Regions from separate parts of the Rothia sp. HMSC064D08 genome, predicted to be linked through region 1. Evidence: predicted binding sites of a transcription regulator. Region 1 holds the regulator's gene; the other holds the start of a gene.
What was found. Region 1 encodes HrcA, which represses chaperone genes, less so after heat shock. Its sites were predicted from a motif close to TTNGCACTCGNNNNNNNCGAGTGCNAA; they were not measured.
Positions count from the first base shown of each region.

Region 2: a site for HrcA is predicted at 1,458-1,484, ahead of groES (co-chaperone GroES). Genes of this name have one in related genera too.

Region 1 is NZ_KV797900.1:420,040-424,312, reverse strand. Features, by position in the region: gene HMPREF2625_RS08610 (DUF4870 domain-containing protein) at 1-237, opposite strand, end outside; gene HMPREF2625_RS08605 (DUF3097 family protein) at 464-1,315, opposite strand; gene hrcA (heat-inducible transcriptional repressor HrcA) at 1,546-2,646, shown strand; gene dnaJ (molecular chaperone DnaJ) at 2,744-3,880, shown strand; gene HMPREF2625_RS08590 (16S rRNA (uracil(1498)-N(3))-methyltransferase) at 3,965-4,273, shown strand, end outside.
Region 2 is NZ_KV797895.1:704,609-708,881, forward strand. Features, by position in the region: gene HMPREF2625_RS05360 (THUMP-like domain-containing protein) at 1-1,421, opposite strand, end outside; gene groES (co-chaperone GroES) at 1,554-1,841, shown strand; gene groL (chaperonin GroEL) at 1,971-3,560, shown strand; gene guaB (IMP dehydrogenase) at 3,847-4,273, shown strand, end outside.

The sequences.
Region 1 (4,273 bases):
GGAACTGATCGCCATATAAAGCCACAGAATAGCAGTAAAGAACATCATGAGGCTTGCCATGCCGGGTACGAAGCTCAAAATGAGAAGAACAAGAATCATGATTGAAGGCAGAAGCGTAAAGTTCATGGCTTCACGTGACTCTTGCTCAGTGAAGGGGGCGCGGTCACGATACAAATAGTAGATAGCAGCGGCAGGCAAAAACCCGATGATGCCGCTAAAGTGAGCAAAAGTCGCCATGCTCCGGTCCTGCGACACAGGCAAAGGTGTAATGTTTCGTTTATGCCCCTCCGGGCGAGTATCTTGAACCACAGAAATCCTGATTATTACTCGTCTATTTTGCTCTGCCGTACACATGCCTCAGTTGGTGCACCTGTACAACCTAAAATCCTTATTTATTGTAACGTGTTTTGCCGAACGCCTCGCCAGAGGCGCGGCATAGACAACCTGAGCTACTCACATTACCTTATTCAGTCAGAAAATCAATGAGCGACTCAACCGGTCCTAGCAGCGTAGGATCAAGGTCGGAATAAGAGTCAACTCGGGAAAGAATACGTTTCCAGGCGTTTGCCACGTCTTCCTGGTTTTGATGTGGCTGTCCCAACCGACGTAGAATTCCTTTCTTCCAGTCCTCACCTCGAGGCACCTGCGGCCATGCCGGAATTCCGAGAACCTGCGGCTTGACGGCCTGCCAAATATCAATGAAAGGGTGCCCCACAATCTTAATATTTCCAGCAGCGCCGGGAACAGCTAAAGCCTCCGCCACAATACGTTCTTCCTTGGTGCCTTCCAGAAGATGATCCACAAGAATTCCAAGTCGTCGCTCTGGACCGGGGGAGAACTCTTTAACGGCAGTTGCTAAATCATCAACACCATGAAGGGGCTCGACCACAATACCTTCAATCCGAAGATCATGGCCCCACACTTTCTCGACGAGTTCCGCATCATGAAGCCCCTCAACCCAGATTCTGGATGCGCGCGCCACCCGTGCTGGAGCGTTTTCAACTGCTACCGAACCAGAACGAGAAATTTTGCGCCCTGAGGTCTTTCGTGGTGTTGGGGCAACAATCTCAACAGGTTCGCCCTCAAGGAAGTACCCGATTCCTAACGGAAAATTTTTGACCCGTCCGCGAGCGTCTTCAAGCCCGAAAAATATTTCTCCACCGATACGTTCGGCACGCACTACTTCGCCAACCCACCCGTTAAGATCCTCAAGGACCATCCCGCGTTTTAGCTCGACCCGACGAGGAGGAGCAGGCCTGTTATTTATTGAGGCACGTGATAGATCTTGTGCACCCCAAGCGTATCGTTCACTCATATCTTGCATCCTTCGTACAACGGCACCACGGATATTGCCTGGTTTCCACAGGTTAGCTTTTGGCAGAACCCATCCAATTCTAAAGTATTGATAACTCGCTTCTGGCGAAAGACTAGTACCGCTAGGGGTTACCCGGCTATGATAAAAGTAGTTTTTAGCACTCTCTCAACAAGAGTGCCAGATTATGCTTTTCCAGATTATTAACCACCGATAGGGTCGCAAGGAGTACCATGTCACACGAACGCCGCATGCGCATATTGCAGGCAATCGTTGAAGACTACGTGCGCACAGGCGAACCCATAGGTTCAAAGACGCTGGCACAGCGCCACCATCTTCAAGTATCCAGTGCCACAATACGCAATGATATGGCAGCTTTAGAAGAACAGGGGCTTTTGAGCGCACCGCACGCCAGCGCTGGGCGTATTCCTACAGAACAGGGATACAGGTTCTTCGTCGATGCTCTAGCCGCGCCGCGTGCTCTCTCTGCAACCCAAGTTTCGGCGTTACGGCAAATTCTTGAAAGCGCACACAGCGTAGAAGACATGATTGAAGCCGCCACCCGAACACTTGCCCATCTCACGCATCAGGTGGCGCTTATCCAGTACCCAACACGTAACGCTGGAACTCTCTTGCATCTTGAGTTCGTACCCCTAGATTCACGCACGCTCTTAGCATTGCTTATCAGTGATCTTGGCACAATCCACCGGGTCACTGTGATACTGCCAGAGACTACAGCCTTAGCGCATGATGAAACTGTGTCAGCTCTTGCAGCGATTAAAGAGAACCTGCTTAAAATGCTTCAGGGTTTACCTTTCGAAAACATAAGTGCATTGCTGCCAGAAGCGCATCATCCAGCGTTGCGAGGCCGCTCTCCGGAGCTCACCGAAGCTATCGTGGATCATCTGCGAGCACAGCCTTATTTTGAACGAGATATTCGCTTCGCGATCTCTGGCACCTCAAACCTAGCACGAAGTCACGACGACTTCTCGGCGAGCATAGCTCCCATTTTGGATGCGCTCGAAGAACAAGTTACGCTGCTTCGCGTGCTGTCTCACGCATCGGTTCAAGAAGCCGGGTACAGTGTAAGGATCGGTCACGAGAATACGGAGCAAGCGCTTCAAGGAGCTTCTATTGTCACTGGTGAATACGATTCACCCGTTGTAGTTTCATACGGCAAACAACATTTACCAGACAATGAAGGCGCCCTGGGGAAGCATACGGCAAAACTTGGCGTGGTGGGTCCAGTCCGCATGGATTACCGTGGTAACATTGCGGCGGTGAACGCGGTAGCTCGCTATCTAGGTCATGTCTTAGGCACACGAGCATCATGACATCAAGCGGGTAACTCCTCAGAGCCCCACAAATTTACAGATTTTATATTGACACCATACCCGGAGCACTCCGGTACGAAAAGGATAGAAGAAACACGTGAGCGATCACTACTCAACTCTTGGAGTCTCAAAGGACGCAAGCCCCGAAGAGATTAAAAAAGCGTACCGTAAAAAGGCGCGTCAACTGCACCCCGATGTTAACCCATCCGAAGAGGCAGCTGAGGAGTTCAAACGTGTAACCCTCGCCTATGAAGTACTCTCAGATAACGAGAAACGCCGTAATTACGACGCTACCGGCGACGAACAGGGTCGTGCAGGATTCCCCGGAGGCGCAGGAGGATTTGGCGGCTTCGGCTCAGGAAGTTTCGGGTTCCAAGATCTTTTCGATATGTTTACCGGAGGCGGTGGACAAAGCGGTCCCGCGTCCCGCGTACGCCAGGGACAAGACGCACTTATCAACGTCTCAATATCCCTCAAAGACGCAGTTTTTGGCGTCGAAAAGACTGTAGAGCTTAACACGGCCGTCACTTGTAAATCCTGTGAAGGTGAAGGAACAGCTCCCGGAACCCACCCCGAAACCTGTGAGACCTGTCATGGCCAGGGATTCATGCAGCGCCGTGTTCAATCCATCCTAGGAACCGTCATGCAGCAGGTAGAGTGCCCCAGCTGTCAGGGATATGGCACCGTCATCAAACACCGCTGCCCAGAATGCCACGGACAGGGCCGTGTGGGCGAAAAACTCCCGCTGACCTTCACCGTTCCCGCCGGTGTTAATGACGGAGCCCGCATACGTCTGCGAGGTAAAGGCGAAGCTGGACTCAATGGTGGTCCCAATGGCGATCTTTATATTGATCTCAACGTTAAGCGCGATAAATACTTTGTTCGCGATGGTGATAATCTCACCACAACGGTGAATATTCCTATGGTCGCAGCCGTTTTAGGAACCACCGTACCCTTAGAAACCTTCGATGGGGTTCAAGAGATCACCATCCCTGAAGGCGCACAAAGCGGCGACATCGTAACTTTGAACGGCTTAGGTGTTACCCGCCTTCACTCCGATAAACGCGGAGACCTACAGGTACGTATTCAGGTCACAACACCGACCAATGTAAACTCCGAACAACGTGAGTTGCTCCAAAAATTCGCTGAACTTCGTGGAGAAGACTTGCACGAAGGCACCCACGTCAAACAAAAACATGGTCTTTTTTCGCGACTCAAAGACCAATTTAAATAGACAACATTCTTTGTATCCGAAGTGTTCTGAAAATCCTAGTACGGTAAGATGAAACACTTCGGATACAGCTTTATCAAGGATCTTATGAGCGCCCCCATTTTCTACATTACCGCCAAAGAGCTAGCCAGCTGCACGGCAGGGAGTACATTTACTCTAACTGGCCCGGAAGCGCATCACGCCAAGGTGAAACGCTTAGCTATAGGGGAGAACCTTGACCTTGCAGACGGCCAAGGGCATCGTATCCACGGTATTGTTTCAGCGATTTCCTCTAAAGGACTTGAAGTTACAGTCCAAAACCTAGATAAGGATGATAACAGCCTCTCAGTTTCCCTTGTGCAGGCACTCGCCAAAGATAACCGAGACATATTGGCAATTGAGACCGGCACCGAACTT
Region 2 (4,273 bases), on a different contig from region 1:
TGATTCTTCGCGGCCTTCTTACCCGATTTCTTACCCGCACCGCCTGCTAGCAGGGTCGCACGCATTTTCTCGGGCACCAGATCAACACCGCGTTTCTTGATCGTCAAAGCCGTAAAACCGCGCTCGCGCACCCACTTTTTGAGCTGTTTCTCATGCACCGGGATTTCCTCAAGAACCTCATAACACTGTGCCAGCGGACTCTGAACAGCTTCTGCCGCCGTGAGGTACGCCAGGTGCGGATCAATCAGGTTCGCCCCAAGCTCTTGGGCTAACTCCTGTACCAGATGCGCCCGCACTACCCCGCCGGAAGGCTCATAGAGGTACTCACCGGGGGAGGGAAGCCGAGTTTGCTCCTGCTCAACAGGGGTTACTTGTCCCGCGGGATAGGGACTAATCAGTATGGTTTTGTGAATGCGCAGGCCCCCGTCTTCAGCCTGTCCCGTCGCCTCCTGCCGCAGTATAGTGACCGTGCGTGCAACGCCTTCCTGCGCCAAAGCATTAAACCAAAGCACCAACTCTACGAGAGAACCCTCATGCTCAACCCACTGCGCCGTGACACGCGGATGCGGGTTCGCCTCGCTCCGAATATCCTCGGGGCGCGCAATAGCCTCATGCGGCATCCCTGGACCAAGTTTGACACCCATTGGAATACCGGTTTTGGCCAGATCCACCACGAACGAAAGCGGCGGAGAATAGGCTTCTGGATCAAAAATACGTTCTGTATGGGACTTTACGACTCCGGTCAGATCACGTCTGGCCGGATCAAGCCATATGCCTTGTACCGCCTCACCGGTGTCATCACGAAAACTCTCGGGGTCAAAATTCGTCACATCACCAACCACAACCCGCGAACCCGAAAAATCCGCCAGATTTGCGGCAGCAAAAGATGCCGTCAACGGGTCAAGCTCCACAGAAACAGTCTCTAAGGATGCGCGCGCGAACTCCAACGAATCCGCGCCGATACCACATCCCAAATCGGCAACCGAACGAACCCCGGCACGGGCAAACACGGCCGCATGCTCGGCAGCAACAACCGGTCGAGTCGCCTGCTGCGCGCCGTGCTCGGTCAAAAACATAGTGCGCGCCCTATCGCCGAACTTTGACAGCGCCCGAGTGCGCGCCTTAACAAGGCTGAGAATATTGGCGGTCTCATCGGGCGTGGACCCCTGCGCCCGCAGCCGCGTAACCTGTTCGAGCGAGTGCTCTTGACTATAGGGGAAAAGCGCATCCGCGGCATCTAACGCCTGCCGGGTAAAAGGCAGCTCGGGTGGCAAGGCAAACGGCGGCGGGGGCACAAAATCAACCATAGGCTTAAGTGTAGTGGCATGAGCATATGCAGAAGGCTTGGAGGCTGCGGCAGGTTCACGGGGCGCTCGCGTATTATCCTGTGCGCGAAACGCCGCCCTCGAAACGGCGCGCATTCTTGACCGGGTGCCGCTGGGATTCTAAAGTTGAATTTAGCACTCGAAGCGGTGCAGTGCTAAACGCCCAGGCACTAGGGCTAAACCGCTTCACAAATTCTTAAAAAACGCTGACTAACAAGGAGCATACCTATGGCTATTAAGCCCCTCGAAGACCGAGTAGTTGTCAAACTAGAGCAGGCTGAGCAGACCACCGCATCCGGTCTGGTTATTCCCGAAACTGCAAAGGAGAAGCCGCAGGAGGCTCGCGTAGTAGCCGTAGGCCCCGGCCGCGTGGACGATAAGGGCAACCGCGTTCCCGTCGATATCGCTGAAGGCGACGTAGTCGTGTTCTCCCGCTACGGCGGCACCGAGGTCAAGTACCAGGGCGAGGAATACCTGATTCTCTCCGCTCGTGACGTTCTGGCGATCGTCGACTAATTTCGCATATATGCAGGATGCGCCGCCGGTTTCTCGCGCGGCGCATCCGCTATACCCGACATGGATTCGGCGCACGTGCGCCTTCTACGATATCGAACGCTCATAACCTTCAAGGAGTAGCGAATATTCATGGCTAAACAGCTTGAATTCAACGATGCCGCCCGTAAGTCCCTGCAGGCTGGCGTCGATAAACTCGCCGATGCGGTCAAGGTCACCCTCGGTCCACGCGGGCGCAATGTTGTGCTCGATAAACAGTGGGGCGCACCGATTATCACGAATGATGGTGTCTCGATCGCCCGCGAAGTCGAGCTTGAAGACCCCTACGAAAACCTGGGCGCGCAGCTCGCTAAAGAGGTAGCCACCAAGACTAACGACGTTGCCGGTGACGGTACGACCACCGCAACCGTGCTGGCGCAGGCACTTGTGAATGAGGGGCTGCGCAACGTAACAAGCGGTGCGGCACCCGCAGAGGTGAAGCGTGGTATTGAAGCCGCCGTTGAGAAGGTCTCCGAGCGTCTGCTTCAGGATGCCCGCGAGGTACAGGGCCCGGAAGTTGCGCATGTTGCCGCTATTTCGGCTCAGTCCGACCAGATCGGCGAGCTCTTGGCATCTGCTTTTGAGAAGGTCGGTCAGGACGGCGTCATTACCATTGAAGACGGCTCATCCACCGAGATTGAGCTTGATATTACCGAGGGTATGCAGTTCGACAAGGGCTACCTTTCGCCTTCGTTCGTAACCGATGCCGAGCGTGGCGAAGCGGTTCTTGAAGATAGCCTCATTCTGCTCTACCAGGGTAAGATCTCCACGGTTGCCGAGATTATGCCCCTGCTGGAGAAGGTTGTACAGGCGAAAAAACCGCTGACCATTATCGCCGAAGACGTTGATGGTGAAGCGCTGTCCACCCTCGTGGTGAATAAGCTCCGCGGAACTCTCGACGTTGTGGCGCTTAAGGCTCCCGGATTCGGCGATCGCCGCAAGGCTATTATGCAGGATCTCGCCATTCTGACCGGCAGCATTGTGATTACCCCCGAACTGGGTATCGACCTGGCTCAGGCAACTCTCGAAGAAACTGGTTCGGCACGCCGCGTGACCGTCACCAAGAACACCACCACGATTGTGGACGGCGGTGGCAGCAAGGAAGCGGTTGAGGACCGTGTGCAGCAGCTGCGCCGAGAGATCGAGGCCGTCGATTCCGAGTGGGATCGCGAGAAGCTCAAGGAACGCCTGGCGAAGCTTGCTGGTGGCGTGGGCGTGATCAAGGTGGGTGCGGCAACCGAGGTTGAGGCTAAGGAACGTAAGCACCGCATCGAAGACGCTGTGTCTTCTACCCGCGCGGCTCTTGAAGAAGGCATCGTATCCGGTGGCGGTTCGGCACTGATCCACGCTAGCAAGGCGCTCGACGGTTTTGAGCTCGATAGCCACGACGCAAACGTGGGTGTGCAGATTGTACGCCGCGCCCTGGTACAGCCGCTGCGCTGGATCGCCGAGAACGCTGGCGACGACGGCTATGTGGTGGCGGCAAAGGTTGCCGAACAGCCTGTTGGTCACGGTTACAACGCCAAAACCGGTGAGTATGTTGATCTGTTTGAGGCGGGCGTAATTGACCCCGTGAAGGTCACCCGCTCTGCGCTGCAGAACGCATCATCTATCGCGGCTTTGGTGCTCACGACCGAGACTCTGGTGGTCACTAAGCCCGAAGAAGAGGACGAAGAAAACTAAATAATCCGTATGTTGCCCGGTCTGAGATTTTCACCAGACCGGGCAACATTTATCTTCACAGCTTGGCACGGGAATATGTGAACGTCCCCTTCCGTTACTTATGCACATATTGCGTGTGCGCAAGAGCGGAGTTGAAGAAGTGTTTCGGAGTGGGCGCATCCGGTAGGATGCGAAACTCACCGAAACAGCAGTCAGCGTTTACTATAGAGATACGACGTTTTACACCCGGTGGCACCACTCGCTACACAACATCTATACATCCGGTACAGCATTTGAAAGGCTAAACATGACTGTCCCCACCGCCCTGACCGACGATCCTTTCGGTTTCACTGGTCTGACCTATGATGACGTGTTGCTTCTACCCGGCAACACCGATGTTATTCCCTCCGATGCCGATACCAGCACTCGACTCTCCAAGCGTATTACCCTGGGCACCCCCATTGTCTCCGCTGCGATGGATACCGTGACTGATTCCCAGATGGCGATTTCGATGGCGCGCCTAGGCGGCATGGGCGTGATCCACCGTAACCTTTCGATCGAGGATCAGGCAGCGCATGTTGATCGCGTGAAACGCTCCGAATCGGGTATGATCATCAATCCCGTCACCATCGGTGCTGACGCAACTATCGGCGAATACGACAATCTGTGCGGCTATTACAAGGTTTCGGGTCTGCCGGTGGTCGCCGAAGACGGCAAACTTGAAGGTATTATTA